DNA from 3 places in the Pantanalinema rosaneae CENA516 genome. Region 3 is predicted to be linked to each of the others. Evidence: predicted binding sites of a transcription regulator. Region 3 holds the regulator's gene; each other region holds the start of a gene.
What was found. Region 3 encodes NtcA, which controls nitrogen genes in cyanobacteria. Its sites were predicted from a motif close to TTTGTANNNNNNNNTACAAA; they were not measured.

Region 1 (5,343 bases), on a different contig from region 3:
TAAGAAATCCAGTAATTCTAATTCAAAATCAATCTCTGAGCGCGATCGCCAATGGGCATGGGAAACCCTCAAGACATATTGGCGATCGGCCGTCTCAACTAAATAGACATCACTTAAACCCCGATGCCAAAATTGGCAACTTGTCACCGTACCAATGGCATATTGATTAAGCACTTCGGTAATCAAAGCACTGCTGGCAAGAACGGAATAGACGACTGGAAACATCGTGTCAGCCATGAGTTCGCTCAATCACATGACTATTGCCAACAGCGTGATTAATCGATCGCCTAGACAACCTGCCTAAACCATCAACATGCCGTTAGGGGATCAAGTACACCATTCAATGCAATGGCATATATTGTTAAATCTACTACTAACTAATTGGCTTGCAAGCGATCGTCAGCTTTTGCTGATAATTATGGTGTTTTAACATTTAGTTCCCGTTGCAAATTAAACTAAATCCTCACCCCTACTGCTTAATAAACCGCGATCGTTTGAATGAGTAAGCGAAATTCACCGGGAGTGAAGTGAGGATTTAACGCTCCATCGTATTCAAATTTGCTCAACATCAGTTGTAACGATCGAATTTGAGCCGGGTTCAGCGATCGACCCGAATTGACGGTTTTGGCTCGAAACACCGGAGTCATTTGGGCAAACGGAACCTGGATTGTGATCCATTGCTCGGCAACCGTATCAAAGGAATAGGCGTAAGCTACACTATCCCAACTATCTTCATCTCGAATCAAAAACTTATATCGCTGCCCGTCGCCCTTAACCCGCAGTTCAATCCCCGTATGCCCCGATATATTCAGAGGTGGCTCAAAGTTACGGGTACGCACCGACGCGAATCCACCGGAATTGGCAGTAGAGACATTGCCAGTAAATAGAGCTACATTGCCCTGAGCTTGGAAGGAACTGGCACTAACACCGCCCATCACCACATCATCCAGGGCTCCCCAGGTTTGATCGAGTGTCGTTGTCGAGTCAGTAAAGTCAAAGAGAATCCCAGCTTGGGGTTGCGGAGGTGGCGGGGGAGGAGTAGAACCAAACATGATTTTCTGGAGCCAGCTAACAATCGGAATCGTTTCAAAATAGGTAAGGGTGTGGAAAAAGCGTCCCACATCCCAGGGCGAGCGATCGGATGAAGACATTGGAAATTTTCAGTAGAGTTTAGATAGGCATCAGCCAGGATGGTTTACCTTGATTCTAAGCAAATCCTATTGGCTTCGCTGGAGTTGGACGATACAGAGGCGCGATCGCTGTTACAACCAACTCTGCAAGAATCAAAGGGTCATATCACTTATGTAATCAGGTATACCTGTAGAAAACAGCCATGACAGAAGCGAGAAACGTATTGGGAACTCCGTTAGAAACCTGTTGTACGGAGCCTATGACGGGGTTTTACCGGGATGGTAAATGTAATACAGGCGCTGGAGACATGGGGGCTCATGTGGTTTGCGCTCAAGTCACCGCCGAGTTTTTGGCGTATACCCAAGCTCAAGGGAACGATCTATCTACGCCTGCCTTTGGGTTTCCAGGGTTGAAACCCGGCGATCGCTGGTGCCTATGTGCATCTCGCTGGAAAGAAGCGTTAGATGATGGCGTGGCTCCCCCGGTGGTACTAGCCGCGACCCATGCCTCCGCCGTGGAATATGTCACGTTGGCAGAACTAAAGCAACACGCGATCGACCATCCCACCTAATGCTATAACCCTGATTCTGACTTGGAGTGCCAGTCACCCTCGTTGCCTTTCTCATATTTATGTTTGACCGCACTCCAGGCAACCCGGAACGCCCGTTCCTCATCCTGATATTCCTGCTCAGCGCTATTAAAAGCCGCTTGAAAGATTTCCTGAGCATGTTTGGGTAAGTGATGCTTAACCGCATCCGGTAGATCTTGCAGATGTTGATAGGGCATAGGACAACTAAAGGCAAAAGTGTATTGCAGCTTACCCACGATCGTAGAAGCCTGGGCATTGGTGTGCCTCTTTCAAATGCAGGATCATAGGGGTTAAGTGCGAATCGAGTAACTATTATTTTATTTTTATATAAAAAGCCTCTAATTGCATGTAGCAAATAGCACCCTTTAGCGATCGGTAGCAGACTTGGTTTTTGTGTCCCTTGTAACTTAACTACCTATAGCAATAGAGGCAATTGTTATCCCCCTTCTCTCAGGTCGAGATGCTGTCTACTTCTAGAGGCACAATGCACTTAGAGCGATCGCTTCAATTACGGTCTTAAGTCAAAAAAAGTACTAACTTCATCTCAGGGTGCGGATAACCCTACCGTAAGAGGTAGAAACATCCACATTGACGAAAGTATTTCGTTTCATTAAATTTCCATCAAGCTTTCTAACTTAGTTCTCAAGCGAGATGAATTTCTAGAAAGTTTTCTGTACAAGGATATAGGCGGTCTAAACCCATTTAATCCGATCAGGAGGTTCGTTATGCGAATTGCTCAGATTGCCCCCTTGTGGGAAACAGTACCTCCCCCCGCCTATGGGGGAACTGAGCTAGTTGTCAGTCTATTGACTGATGAACTGGTTCGACGAGGTCATGAGGTAACTTTATTTGCATCGGGTGATTCCACTACCCTTGCCAATCTTCAAGCAGTTCATCCTCGGGCTCTGCGGCTTGATCAAAACATCAAGGAATACGGCATTTATGAAATGCTGCATTTAACGAATGCCTATGAACGAGCCGATGAATTTGACATTATTCATTCCCATGTTGGTTGTGCAGCATTGCCCTATGTCAAGCTAGTCAAAACGCCAACGGTTCACACGCTGCATGGCATCTTTACCCCCGATAACGAAAAACTATTTACTCACGCCAAAAATCAACCTTACATCAGCATTTCCAATTCCCAACGCAATACTACTTTAGGGCTGAATTATGTAGCTACCGTCTATAACGGGATTAATGTTGATAGCCATAAATTCTATCCTCAACCCTTAGATCCTCCCTATCTGGCATTCTTGGGTCGAATCTCGCCCGAGAAAGGAGCACACCTCGCGATCGAGATTGCCAAACGTTCCGGCTGGTGTTTGAAGATGGCTGGTAAGGTTGACGTGGTCGATCGCGACTACTATGAAACTGAAATTAAACCTCATATTGATGGTGAACAAATTCAGTATCTTGGTGAAGCCAATCATATTCAGAAGAATATGTTAATGGGGAATGCGGCAGTCACGCTATTTCCAATTACCTGGAAAGAACCCTTTGGCTTGGTGATGATTGAATCGATGGCGGCTGGAACTCCTGTAATTGCGATCGAATTAGGCTCTGCCTCTGAAGTCGTAGCCGATGGGCAATCTGGGTTCCTCTGTCATAGTGTGGATGAGTGTGTCGCTGCGATCGATCGGGCTACTCAACTCAGTCGTCAGGGCTGTCGGGAGTATGTGGTCAGTCGGTTTAGTGCCCAACGTATGGTGGATGGCTATGAAGCGGTCTATCAAGATATCCTAGCCCAGCGCTTTGCTCGGAATGGTCATCTCCGCAGTCCAGTGGCTAGCCACAATTAACCAGGGGGTGTCAAGGGTTCGGTGTTGCTGAATGAATCGCAGTGTGAATTGCCAGATCTGTCCTCACCCTAGCCCTCTAGCCAGAGAGCGGGAATAAAAGCTGGCTCGGTTCCTTTCTCCCCAGGGAGAAGGGTTGGGGATGAGGGCAAATTATACTTGTACTTGCATTCAGCAACACCAATTTGCTTTCGATCACAATTTAATCGAAGTAACAAATTTAAAGTTAATCATTAGAAACTGCGATCGAGGGGCAGATCTAAAATTAGCGAATTAAGATTAAACATAACAGCAAGGATGAAACAGAATTAAAAATTACCCGTAGTCGCTATGCCAGAGACAGTCAAACTGGATGGTAGAGTTTTTGTGCCTGTAGACCAGTTACCGATGCCGGAATGGGCATGTGTCACCAGCGAACGTCCTCAACCCACCCTGACCCTCAAAGATGATGATCTGTTTTTAATTACGGATACGTTAGGGAATATTTCCGGTTGTTCAGGAGACAGCGTTAACGCCAGTTTAGGATTATTCTGCCGTGATACTCGGTTCCTCAGTCGCTTAGAAGTTCAGATCGATGGACGATCGCCGATTCTCCTCAGTAGCAATGCTCAACGGGGCTTTGCCCTATCGGTGTTATGTGCCAATCCCCGGATCGACGATCGCATTCCGGCTGAAACGATCGGGATTCAGCGAGAGATGGTGTTAAATGGGGGACTATTTGAAGAGTTAACGCTCACCAACTACAGCACCAAACCCGTTCAGTTTGAACTTAGTCTCAGCTTTGATGCTGACTTTGTTGATTTGTTTGAAATTCGGGGATTTAATCGCAAGCAACAGGGACGCTTACTTCGACTCGTGCAACCGATCGCGCCACCAGATCCAGTCGAAGCTACCAGTGAAATAATCACAGATACCGACTCATCCACTCCCTATGGACTGCCAACGACGACAAATGAGCTAGTCATGGGTTATCAGGGGCTAGATGGGATCATTATGGAATCCCAGATTCAGTTTTTACATCATCCTCCCAGCCACCTCAAAGGCTATACCGCTCTCTGGGAAATTGAGCTAGAACCACATGAAACCCGCCAGTTAGGTTATCGCTTACACATGCTGGCAAATAATCAGCCGGTGTCAACGGTTCATGCACCCATGACTTTGATGCAGGCAAAAGCGGCGGAATTGATGGAGGAACGGGAATGGCAGTCGGCTATTACCCAAATTCGGACGGATAATAAAACCTTCAATCAGGTGATTGAACGGGCTGAACAGGATGTTTATTTGTTACGCCAAACCTTTGGCAAAGGCAAAGCCCTTTCGGCGGGGGTTCCCTGGTTTTCTACCCTGTTTGGTCGCGACTCCATTATTGCCGCGTCCCAAATTTTGATTCTCGATCCGACGATCGCCCGAGAAACCCTGACCATCCTGGCGCAATATCAGGGCAAGGTCGATGATGAATGGCGGGATGAAGAACCCGGAAAAATTCTGCATGAATTGCGGTTAGGGGAAATGGCGCGATGTAATGAAGTTCCCCATACTCCCTACTACGGCACTGTAGATGCCACACCCTTGTGGTTAATGTTGTATGCCGAATACTACGCCTGGACGCATGATCACGAAACCCTCGATCGTCTGTGGGACAATGCTTTAGCCGCAATGGCATGGATCGATCGCAGTTGTCGAGCAACGGGCTATCTCAGCTACGATCGACGCTCGGCTAGAGGCTTGGTGAATCAAGGCTGGAAGGATTCGGGAGATTGTATTGTCGATCGGCAGGGACACTTAGCCACCGGGGCGATCGCGCTCTGTGAAGTCCAGGCGTAT
Region 2 (5,343 bases), on a different contig from region 3:
TCCCATAGGTTGGTCTAACCGTACCTGCATGGCCTGCCCTAACACGGGGCGAATCTCCACAGGTTGATGCAACTGTTCGGTGAATGGAGTTGAGCCTAGTCCCGCCGCAATGACACACCAATCAGCCGCGATCGCACCCTTTGAGGTCTGAACCTGATCGCAACGCTGGAGAGAGCTATCAGAGGTAGGTTGGCGATCAATTCCAGTCACGGTGGTATGAAAGTGGAACGTGACCCCATTTTGGGTAGCCGCCGCCACTAACGCCTTCGTCAGGACAGTCGGATCAAGCTGTCGATCGTCCGGTGAATAGATCCCGGCAATCACGCCTTCCAGATTTAACTGGGGATAATCGGCTTGCAACTGGGCACGATCGAGTATTTGTAATCTCCAGCCTTGTTGCTGCCGGATCTCCTGAAGCGATCGCCAGGACGCTAAATCTTCCCCCTCAAAACACAGCCGTAGAATGCCCTGTTGGTTAAACGGAATTTTGTGACCAGTGGCTTGCTCTAACTGGGGAATCCAGGTGTTGTAGCGTTGGATGCTGCTGAGGCGCATTTGCAGCTTTCGACCCTTGGCTTTCTGGCTGATTGCCCCCATTAACACCCCGAGTGCCGCGCCAGTAGCCGCCTGAGCCGGAGTCTCGCGATCGCACACTGTCACCGTTAGTCCGGGAACCTGGCTGAGTTCGTAGGCGATCGCCGCTCCAATTACGCCACAGCCAATAATGACAACCTTCGTCATGGCTAATCATGAATGTAAAAAAGAGGAGTCACCAATTAGCCGTGATCAGTGATTAGGCATCGACTGAAAACTGCCAACTGATGACTACACAACGATCGTAGCGACATTGAGGGTAACCCTCAATTTACGCCGCTAAACAATTAAGCTTTGGGTAGAATTGCCGTAAATGCATCAAAGTCGCGCAGGGTTTCGGCATAGTTACGAATCGCTTTCTTGTAATCCCCGGCTTGAGCGGCGGTATCGATCGCGATCAGATCATCAAACAGGGTTTTGGCGAGCAACCGGGCACTGGGTTGGGCATCGGGCAACAGGTTGCGAATCAAACCACTGATGTCTGACCGCAGTTCACCCAACGGCCCGTGAATAAAATTACGCGTAAATGTCCAGTCCTGTTGTTGGATTAAGGTTGCCAGTTCAGGAAGACGATCGCGAGTGGCTTGTAAGGTCGAGGCGTACTCCTGAATTCGCTCCAGTTGGGCTGGAGTATAGGTTTGGGGCTTCTTCACTTTGGCAGCCGCAACACTGCCAACATTCAGCATGAATGCCGTGACTAACGCCAGAAGGATGACGAGAACAGACCGGAACTTCATCATGGCTATGTAGATTTCTGATTAAAGAATTCAACTACGCTACAACACAGCAGTCTATCGTATCAGCCGCGTTCTGGCGAAATTCTGCCCCCACAAGTACACCAACCTTAAAGCACCTGGCGGCGCAAAAAGGGAATTAGAGCTTCGCTAACCTTTTCATGCCAGTCTTCCTGCGGATAGTGACCCACCTCTTCCAAAATTACCAGTTCTCCATCGGGCAACGATCGCACAAACTCTTCCGCCATCGCCACGGGCAACCAGGGATCGCGATCGCCCCAGGCTACTAACACCGGTTTTGTCCAGGCTTGAAACCCGGTAGCAATTTCCGCTGTTACTTGAGGCAATTGCAAATTTTGAATTGTGGTCAACAAGGCTCGTCCCGCATCAGAGCTACGCAAAAACGGACGACGATAAATGTCCAGATCGGCATCCTCCACCCGATAGCCACCTCCCCCTTCCAGAGTCCGGTCTACTAATAGGGGATCTTGGGTCATCATGTCACCGACAAACGGGATACCCAGTTGTTTGATTTTCCAGGGTAATTTGGCAGTTGGAGCAATCGGGGCATTCAGAATCATCAGGCGATCGATCTGCTCAGGATGCCGTAGCGCATATTGCAAGCCAACCGATCCCAGAAATCCCTGGACGACTAAGGAAAAGTGGGACAGTTCCAAGGCGGTAAAAAACTCTTCTAATGCAGTGATAAATCGCTCTGGCGTGTAAGCAAAATCCCGCCGATCGGGTTGTGCCGAAAAGCCACACCCAATCCAATCCGGCGCGATCGCCCCAAATCCCTGTGCCGCTAAGGTAGGGAGAATATGCCGCCAACCATAGCTCTGAGACACCAAGCCATGCAACAGAACAACCGGAGTGCGATCGCTGTCCCCGATCGGGGTTGCCTCCCGATAAAACCAGGACAAATCATCCATCTTTAGCCAACTTTCTCCCGGCTTTTCCCCCAGAATTCGTTCAGCCATGCTCCACTGTCATCCACACTACACACTTTGTTGTTTGAGCTTACCGCGAATACCTCCCCATTGCTCCCCATCTCCCCATCTCCCTATCTCCCCACCTCCCCATCTCCTCATCTCCCCATCTCCCACTTCCCCTACCAAACCTTAACTAGGCATTAATTTTTGTTAAAAGTAACGTTTAGTAGTTTTTGATACAGAATTTTCCTGATATATTCAGGTTGTAAAGGTAAAAGCGACCAAGGAAGAAAACCATTATGTCTACTCAAGATCAAGCTCGGGCGTTGATGATTCGTCACCAACAAATGCACAGAAATCGTGAACAATGCGTATTGAGCCGCGCTGCTGCTGAAGTAGGCATGCCCGCTGAAGCGGCTGAACTCTGGAGCCATGTTCACAACCGTTCCCATGCCGCCTCACCCGCTTATAACCCCAGCAATGTCGGCATGAGCTAAGTTGCATTGTCACTAAACGTTGGTTTTTAGCATTGCAGTTACGGTTTAGGTTCAGTAAACGTTGAAACTAAATAAATATGGGTCACCTTTCCAGCCGGAGGGGTGACCTTAGGTTTAAAGGTAGGTTGCAAACCCATAAAAAAAGTCACTCTTCTTGAGGAAGTGTGACCTTTTGTTGCGGAGGATGCGAATGAATCGCTGAGAGACAACCGATCAGGCAGATAACTTATTGAACATCGGGTGATTTGCCTGACGTAAGGCTTGAATGGTATTGACGGTAATCTCGATCGCCCGATCGATCTCCGATTCAGTGTTATGGCGACCAATACCAAACCGGATCGAGGCGTAAGCCAGATCGTCAGAACGTCCCAGGGCTTTTAGCACATAGGAGGGAGCCGCTTTTGCCGAATTGCACGCCGACCCAGAGGACACGGCAATCACCGGCTGCAAGCCTAAGGTCAATGCCTGCCCATCGACCCCTGCCACACTAATATTCAGATTGCCCGGTAGCCGATGAATGGGATGTCCATTCAGGTATACCCCCCCTAAGGCGGCTAACGTCTGCCATAGCCGATCGCGCAACCGCGCTACCCGGGCTGTTTCCGGAGCCATTTCTTGGATGCCCAGTTCTACCGCCTTGGCAAATCCGACAATTTGGGGAGTGTAAAGTGTGCCCGATCTCATCCCACGTTCGTGTCCACCCCCATGCAGTTGGGGTGCCAGTTGGACTCTGGGATTGCGCCGACGCACATACAGTGCCCCAATCCCCTTGGGACCATAGATTTTGTGGGCGGTGAGCGACATCAGATCAATCTGCATGGCATCCACATCCAGGGGCACTTTGCCGATCGCCTGAGCTGCATCGGTGTGGAATAGTACCTGACGCGCCCGACACATTGCGCCAATCTCGGCGATCGGTTGAAGCACACCAATTTCGTTATTGGCGGTCATAACTGAAACCAGGATAGTATCGGGGCGGAAGGATTGTTCTAAGAGTGCCAGGTCAACTAACCCATCCTCTCCAACCGGTAAGAAGGTAATTTCAAATCCTAACGATTGTAAGTAAGTACAGGTGTCCAGAACGGCTTTATGTTCTGTGGCGACTGTGATGAGATGACGACCCCGGTTATGGTATGCCTCAGCGACCCCTTTAATGGCTAGGTTATTCGCCTCAGTGGCTCCACTGGTAAAAATAATTTCTTCGGGTGTTGCCTGAATGGCAGATGCCAGAACTTCTCTTGCTTGATGCACCGCCGCTTGAGCTTCCCACCCATACTGGTGGCTAGTGCTGGCAGGATTCCCGAAATGTTGAGTGAAGAACGGCAGCATCGCTGCAAGCACTCGTTCATCAACAGGCGTAGTGGCGTGGCAGTCTAGGTAAATTGGCTGATGAGACATTCCCTTCCCACTTGTGCTTCAGCAACGACTAAGTTTTCCTCAGTATGCCTAAATCCTTTCTAAAAACCTCTATCCGTTGACCCAATTAACCATAACTTCAAACATTTAATTACCACGATCGGACAATCAATATTTGTCTCATTTACTTGGAGAAATGACGACACCTGCCCTGGTTCAGCCTGTTTTCTAGGATTGGATCAGACCTCATGGCAGCGGTGTTTGAGTTACCGGGATGCTGAAACTCTCTATTAAAACTTAATGAACTTGCTCGATCGCGTCAGGAATTCCACCTGCCCGATCGGTATTGCTCCCAGTTCAGTCAGCTTTGATGTGGTTAGCGTGTCGCTTGCATGGTGTTATCGGGCGCAGGAGAATCGGTTCCGGGGGAATCCGTCGAGGCTGGCGGTGACTGGGGCGCAGGCGTTTGGGTGTCCCCAGTGTTGGGGGGTGAGGAGGATTGCGTCTGGGCTGGAGCAGCGGTTGAAGTAGGGCGGTTAAAGTGCTGATAAGCGGCTCGTGATACCTGACGAATTATTTCGGCGGCTTGATAGTTATTGTCAGGACGCTTCACCACCACTCCGATCGCATAGCGTTTGCCATTGGGCAAGTCAATCAGTCCCACATCACCCAGAACAGATTTAATATCTCCCGTTTTATGGGAGATGGTCGCACCTTCTCCTAACCCCTGGGGCAGCAGACTGTTGTTGACGGTTTGCCGCATAATCTCCAACATGCGATCGCGCGATCGCAGGGAAATCAGTTCACCTTGGCTGACCCGAACCATCACCGCCGCCAGATCCTTAGGACTTGTGGTATTTGTACCCTCCAGATCGGGCAGCAGATTTTTGATCTCAGTTGCCATTAACCCCCAGGAGCGGAAGCGATCGTTCAATACCTCTTGCCCCCCTAAGCGGGCGATCAGCAGATTGGTGGCTGTATTATCGCTAATAATAATCATCTGGCGAGCCACTTCCAGCGCGGTATACTGAGTGCCCAATGGGTGGTACTGCATATCCCCTGATCCCTGCCCAATCAGTTCCTTCCGCAAGGTCAGCTTCTCATCCAGGCGAATTTTTCCAGCATCCACATCCTGAAAGAAGGCAACTAAGACCGGCACTTTGATCGTGCTGGCGGCGGCAAAGGTAGTGCTACCACTGATATCTAGATAACTGTTGTCATCCAAATCTT
Region 3 (5,343 bases):
TGCCCGACGCTTTCTCACCATCATATTCAGCCTGAGTCAGTGTTTCGGCAATTTTGCTCATGTGGTTGGCAACCTGTTGGCGCACCCTGGCTACCCGTTCCAAATCACTCAGAAAGCCAGTTGTTTCAAGTTTCATGGTCATAGTGGATGGTTAGTTAGAAGAACAGCATCAGTTAACGGTGATTACTTGCCCCGATCGCCATGAAATGACGTTGGATCACATATTCAAACTGATAGAAATAGGCGGCAATGATCACTCGCACCACTAAGGGCAGGATTTGCCAAACGACGATCGGCAATGGCTGCGCCTGAAGCATGACCGCAAAATTCAGGTCAACCAGGTTCGGTAAGGGTGAAACCAGACTGAGCAACGCCGTCGCCATCAACAACGACAGATAATTACTCACCCAGCCATATAACCCTTCCCACCAACTAATCAAACCAGGGAACAGACCAGGCGTAGACTCGGTTTCCGGCAGACGACTATCCGGAAAAAACTGATCCAACGTGCGATGTAACCAGTGATGCAACACCGCGATCGCCGGGATGGGTAGCAGAAATATCAGAATGACCAGCAGATTACCAATCCGAGGAAACCACTGAATTAAAAACGCGATCAGCCACCAAACCGCCGGAATTGCCGCTTGTAACCCAGTCATGAACAAAATTAGCAATAGCCCATTGAACCAGGAACGGGGCATGGGCAACCAGGCAGGCCAGTTTTGCATAGGATATCCTTGCTACCTTCTATTAGGTATCACTGCGATCGACGAGAATTCCGGTTAACGTTTAGCACGATTGCCTTTAAAGAACAGCATGTAGGCAACCCAGGCAATCACACCTACCATCAGGAACATGGCAATTTGGCTGGCCATCTTCACCGCCACCGCTACCACAATCACCAATCCGACAAAGGTCGCGACATTTTGAATTTGCCGAAATCGCTGCCGCACCCCCCGTTCGGACGGCTCATGTTTGACAGTGGGTGAAATCGGAGGTTGGATAATTTCAGCTTCTAGCTCTCGTAAGCGCAATGCTCGTTCACGTTCCTGAAGCTCCTGCTCTCTGCGTCGAAGCTCGTCATCATTTAGATTTTGGGGATTCATGAGACACCGTTAGAAGCAAAAGAGAAAAAAGCAAAAACGATACCCAGCGAAGCCTGTCGAGCGATCGCTATGCTGCTCTACCTTAACTTTCCCAATTCCAGAACGCCAATATCAAATCAGTTGAATTTGCCCCTACCGCCATTTATTTAAGGTTTGGGCTATCAAAGCCATTGTTATTTTCAGTTCGGAATAACACCTGCCCATTCTGCTCAGCCAGCAATTCCACCTTTAATGGGCCTGCCGTATAAATATCATTCGCTGCGATCGCTTTTAGCCCTACCGATTGCCGATACTGCTTGAGTTTATCGATAAATACAATCAAATTTTGCACTCGCCCAATTTGGACGGTATCCGTTAAGATGCCCAGACGACGAGCCCGGAATCCCGCCGCCGCCAATAATAAATTAATCCGCTGTTGCATCTGATCGTCAGATAACGTGGACGGGTCAAATGAGGTCGCGGCGACCAGATCATCCTGCTGAAAGACAAGGCGATTGGGGACAGCTTCAGCAAACACCTGGATAGAACGCTCCCCCACCAGATAGTTAGCGGCGGAAGAAATTCGCACTACGTAATCCTGACCATCGTTAATTTGTTGATTTAATTGCTCGACCTCTAGCTTTGTGATCTGAATAATCTGCTCCTGCTCTTTTGTGCCCGGTTGGACTAATTGCAACGCCGATCGATTCGCCTCTCGCAACAGTTGATCCACAGCTTGCTGTGCCAGTTCCGGGTCAACCACCCGCACCACTGCCGTCGCTAACACCTGCCCTCGCTGCACCGCTAAGTTGCCCTGGCGTAAACCCTGAGCTTCCCGTTCCAGACGACCCACTTCCCGCGCCAGATAGTCCTGCTGAACTTCCAGTTGCTTCAGTTGCCCTTCCCGCTCCTGGATCACCCGCTCTCGATCTGCGATTTGGGCATCCCGTTCAGCAATCACCTGGTTGCGTTCCTGTTGCAATTGGCTGATCTCTGACCGTAATCGACCCCCTTGTTCTGAGACGACCGCCAGTTGCCTGCGAGTTTGACCCAGTTCAGCTTCAATCCGCGATCGCTCTGCCTGGGCACGGGAACGTTCCGCGATCGCCGTTTGCAAGGACTGATTCGTTTCCGTTAATTGTTGTCGAGTTTGGGTAAGTTGCTTCTTTGCCGTAGCGCGATCAGAGCGAACCTGATCCAGTTCGTCTTCAATCTGCTCTTTTTCATCTCTCGCCTCGCGCAGGTCAGAGCGGGTTTTCCGCAGTCGCCGTTGAATCGAATTGAGTTCAAACACCCCTGTACGCAATTGTTCACTGGCCGCAAACAGGACACCTAAGGTGGAAGCCGCAATAATCCCCCCCGTCAGAATGGTAATTAACGTCGCCGTCCGCCGAGGTCGCAGGTTAAACAGGCTCAGTCGAGCTTTGCCCACCTTGGTTCCCAGCCGATCGCCAACCGTAGCAATCACCCCACCCAACACCAACACCGCCAAAATTAAGATGTACCCAATGGACATCGACACTCCCAAACGCCCTATCTGCCTCGATCGCTCAAGTGCATCGTTTTAATAGATTAATAGACTGCTTTACCCCGGAAACCGTGTCCCCAGACATTGCACCAGACTTTCACCCATCAAATCTGCATGGCAGAGTCCTAAAAACCTGGCAGACGAAATCCTCAGGGCGAAAGTTCATCTACAGCCTACCGTATGTCTATTCAGTTATTGCGATTAGGAGGAGCGAATGGGGTCAGAAGGTTAGTTAAACTGCTGACTTAAGGTAACTGGATTGTGAACCGTGATTTTCTTCTTATGGATTGAGATCATTTTGTCCTGGCGTAGATCACCCAATAAGCGGGTTACGGTCACTCGGGTAGACCCGATCGCTTCTGCAATTGCCTGGTGCGACAGTTTCAAGTCGATCGTAATTCCATCTTTAGTCGGTAGCCCAAAATCACGACACAAAATCAACAAAAAGCTAACCAGCCGTGATCCCATATCCCGGTGTGCCAGGGTTTCAATCATCATTTCGGTTTGTAAGATCCGCGAGGATAATCCCTGAAGCAAGACCAATGATAACTCAGGATTTTCCTTTAGGGCTTTCTCCATTTGCTCGATCGGCACTGACAGTAACTCTACAGGTGTAAAGGCAACCGCATGATAAAAGCGGTCAGACCGATGCCCAGTAATCAGGGACAGCACCCCAAACACACTGTTTTCTCGTAATAAGGCGACGGTAATCTCTTCTCCAGCCTCATAGACCCGTGAAAGCTTCACGGCCCCCTTGAGCAAAAAATACACCCGCTCGGCTGGATCACCCGGGAAAAAGATCGTCTTGCCTCGTTCAAAGGTTTCAACAACGGGCGGAAATGCTCCCCCACTCATTTGGCGGAATACTGATGCCAGCGGCTGATCTTGCGTCACTACCATATCCCCTGACTGGTGCGATGAACGTTGCCCAGATAACAACGGTGAGGTTTACTAAACAGATCTGTAACTTAGAACACTTAAACTTACTTCACAGTGGTTTTTTGTGCCATTTGCTACAAAATTACTTCCGGTCAGAAGTATTTCGTTCGTTCGCTAACTAAATTGAGTCAATCGCCCTCCGATGCAACCAGCTTAGAAGGAATTATCCCAATTTTATTGAGGATTTTAGCCTGTGTCAGAAAAATTCCGCGATCGCTTGAGGGCAACTGGATTGCGTCGCTACCTGAGATCAGCAACCAACGGCAGAATGGTGGCATTCAGAACATCTGAATGATCAGATCTGCTACCGTTGTACCCCATCTTTGAGTATTCTCATAGGTGCGCTTAATCATTGCATAAAGTACCGATCGCCATGCTGGATTTGACAGGAAAAAACGCCCTGGTTACAGGGATTGCGAATAACCGCTCGATCGCCTGGGGCATTGCCCAGCAACTTCACCAGGCCGGAGCCAACATCGGGGTGACTTACCTCCCGGATGAGAAGGGCAAGATGGAAAAGAAAGTTGCCGATCTGGTGGAACCATTACAGCCCAGCCTCTTTGTCCCCTGCAACGTTCAGGATGATGCTCAAATTCAGGCTACCTTCGATACGGTGCGGGAAAAGTGGAGCAAGGTAGACATTCTGATTCACTGCCTCGCCTTTGCCAATAAAGATGACTTGTCCGGTGGCTTCGTCGAAACCTCCCGCGATGGTTTTGCGCTGGCAATGGACATCAGCACTTACTCCTTGGTGAAACTCTGTGCTGCCGCCAAGCCTTTAATGACCGAAGGGGGCAGTGTCGTAACCCTGACTTATCTGGGTGGAGTGCGGGTGATCCCCAACTACAACGTGATGGGGATCGCTAAAGCCGGATTAGAAATGAGTGTGCGGTATCTCGCGGCTGATCTGGGTCCCCAAAATATCCGGGTGAATGGCATCTCGGCAGGACCGATTCGGACGTTAGCTTCTTCAGCCGTCGGCGGCATTCTGGATATGATCCACCACGTTGAGGAAGTGGCACCCCTCCGCCGAACCGTGACGCAGACAGAAGTGGGCAACACGGCTGCCTTCCTGTGTAGCGATCTGGCAAGCGGCATTACCGGGCAGATCCTTTATGTCGATGCGGGCTACGAAATCTTAGGCATGGCATAGGTCATCGGCTAAATATGAGTAAACTCGCTGGGGTGTTTAAGATTTATGCATCCCAGCGATCGCATGTAAATATTCAGAAATCTTCTGACCACAAAAAACCCCGGCAGAACCGGGGCAAGTTAAATAAACAGTGCTTCAGTTGTGAACTAAATCGGTTTAGCCACCAATGCTGCGCCAATCAACACTAAAGTCGTTGAGCAGCAGAGAGGAGTTATAGATTTGCAGAATAATCAGCAAAAAGACAAAAAATAGCGCCATGAACGTTGCCATCACGGGAGTGGTTCCCCAACCAGGAGCAACTTTACCGTATTCAGAATTCAGGGGACGCAGAATGTCTCCCAACCGAGTCCGCTGTGCCATGAGTCACCTATGATTAAGCTCGACAGAATTTGTTATTCTTCGTAACATTATAGGGGTAAGGTACTCATAATTTTTCTCACGCATGGAACCTGCAATAGCTCTTAATATTTCGATCTGTGCCGTCCTGGTGGGTCTAACGGGATATGCCATCTATACCGCGTTTGGGCCTCCTGCCAAAAATTTAGATGATCCCTTTGAAGATCATGAAGACTAAGCAGGTTCAGCGTTAGGGGAAACCACGGCTATCCGGCTCACGGGGATAAACCCGGCCCTTCATG

Region 1: a site for NtcA is predicted at 2,035-2,054, ahead of ACN4EK_RS17355 (ChaB family protein). Genes of this name have one in related genera too.
Region 2: a site for NtcA is predicted at 2,484-2,503, ahead of gifA (glutamine synthetase inactivation factor IF7A). Genes of this name have one in related genera too.

What each region holds. Positions count from the first base shown of each region.
Region 1 is NZ_JBLZFZ010000029.1:19,665-25,007, forward strand. Features, by position in the region: gene ACN4EK_RS17340 (homoserine kinase) at 1-237, opposite strand, end outside; gene ACN4EK_RS17345 (CIA30 family protein) at 477-1,151, opposite strand; gene ACN4EK_RS17350 (DUF2237 family protein) at 1,334-1,702, shown strand; gene ACN4EK_RS17355 (ChaB family protein) at 1,705-1,917, opposite strand; gene ACN4EK_RS17360 (glycosyltransferase family 4 protein) at 2,446-3,522, shown strand; gene ACN4EK_RS17365 (amylo-alpha-1,6-glucosidase) at 3,850-5,343, shown strand, end outside.
Region 2 is NZ_JBLZFZ010000037.1:1,650-6,992, reverse strand. Features, by position in the region: gene ACN4EK_RS20060 (NAD(P)/FAD-dependent oxidoreductase) at 1-741, opposite strand, end outside; gene psbQ (photosystem II protein PsbQ) at 882-1,334, opposite strand; gene ACN4EK_RS20050 (alpha/beta fold hydrolase) at 1,439-2,308, opposite strand; gene gifA (glutamine synthetase inactivation factor IF7A) at 2,560-2,757, shown strand; gene ACN4EK_RS20040 (IscS subfamily cysteine desulfurase) at 2,971-4,155, opposite strand; gene ACN4EK_RS20035 (serine hydrolase) at 4,490-5,343, opposite strand, start outside.
Region 3 is NZ_JBLZFZ010000063.1:13,482-18,824, forward strand. Features, by position in the region: gene ACN4EK_RS26450 (dynamin family protein) at 1-142, opposite strand, end outside; gene ACN4EK_RS26455 (hypothetical protein) at 174-728, opposite strand; gene ACN4EK_RS26460 (hypothetical protein) at 783-1,106, opposite strand; gene ACN4EK_RS26465 (DUF3084 domain-containing protein) at 1,249-2,601, opposite strand; gene ntcA (global nitrogen regulator NtcA) at 2,842-3,513, opposite strand; gene fabI (enoyl-ACP reductase FabI) at 3,905-4,705, shown strand; gene psbH (photosystem II reaction center phosphoprotein PsbH) at 4,862-5,065, opposite strand; gene psbN (photosystem II reaction center protein PsbN) at 5,148-5,279, shown strand.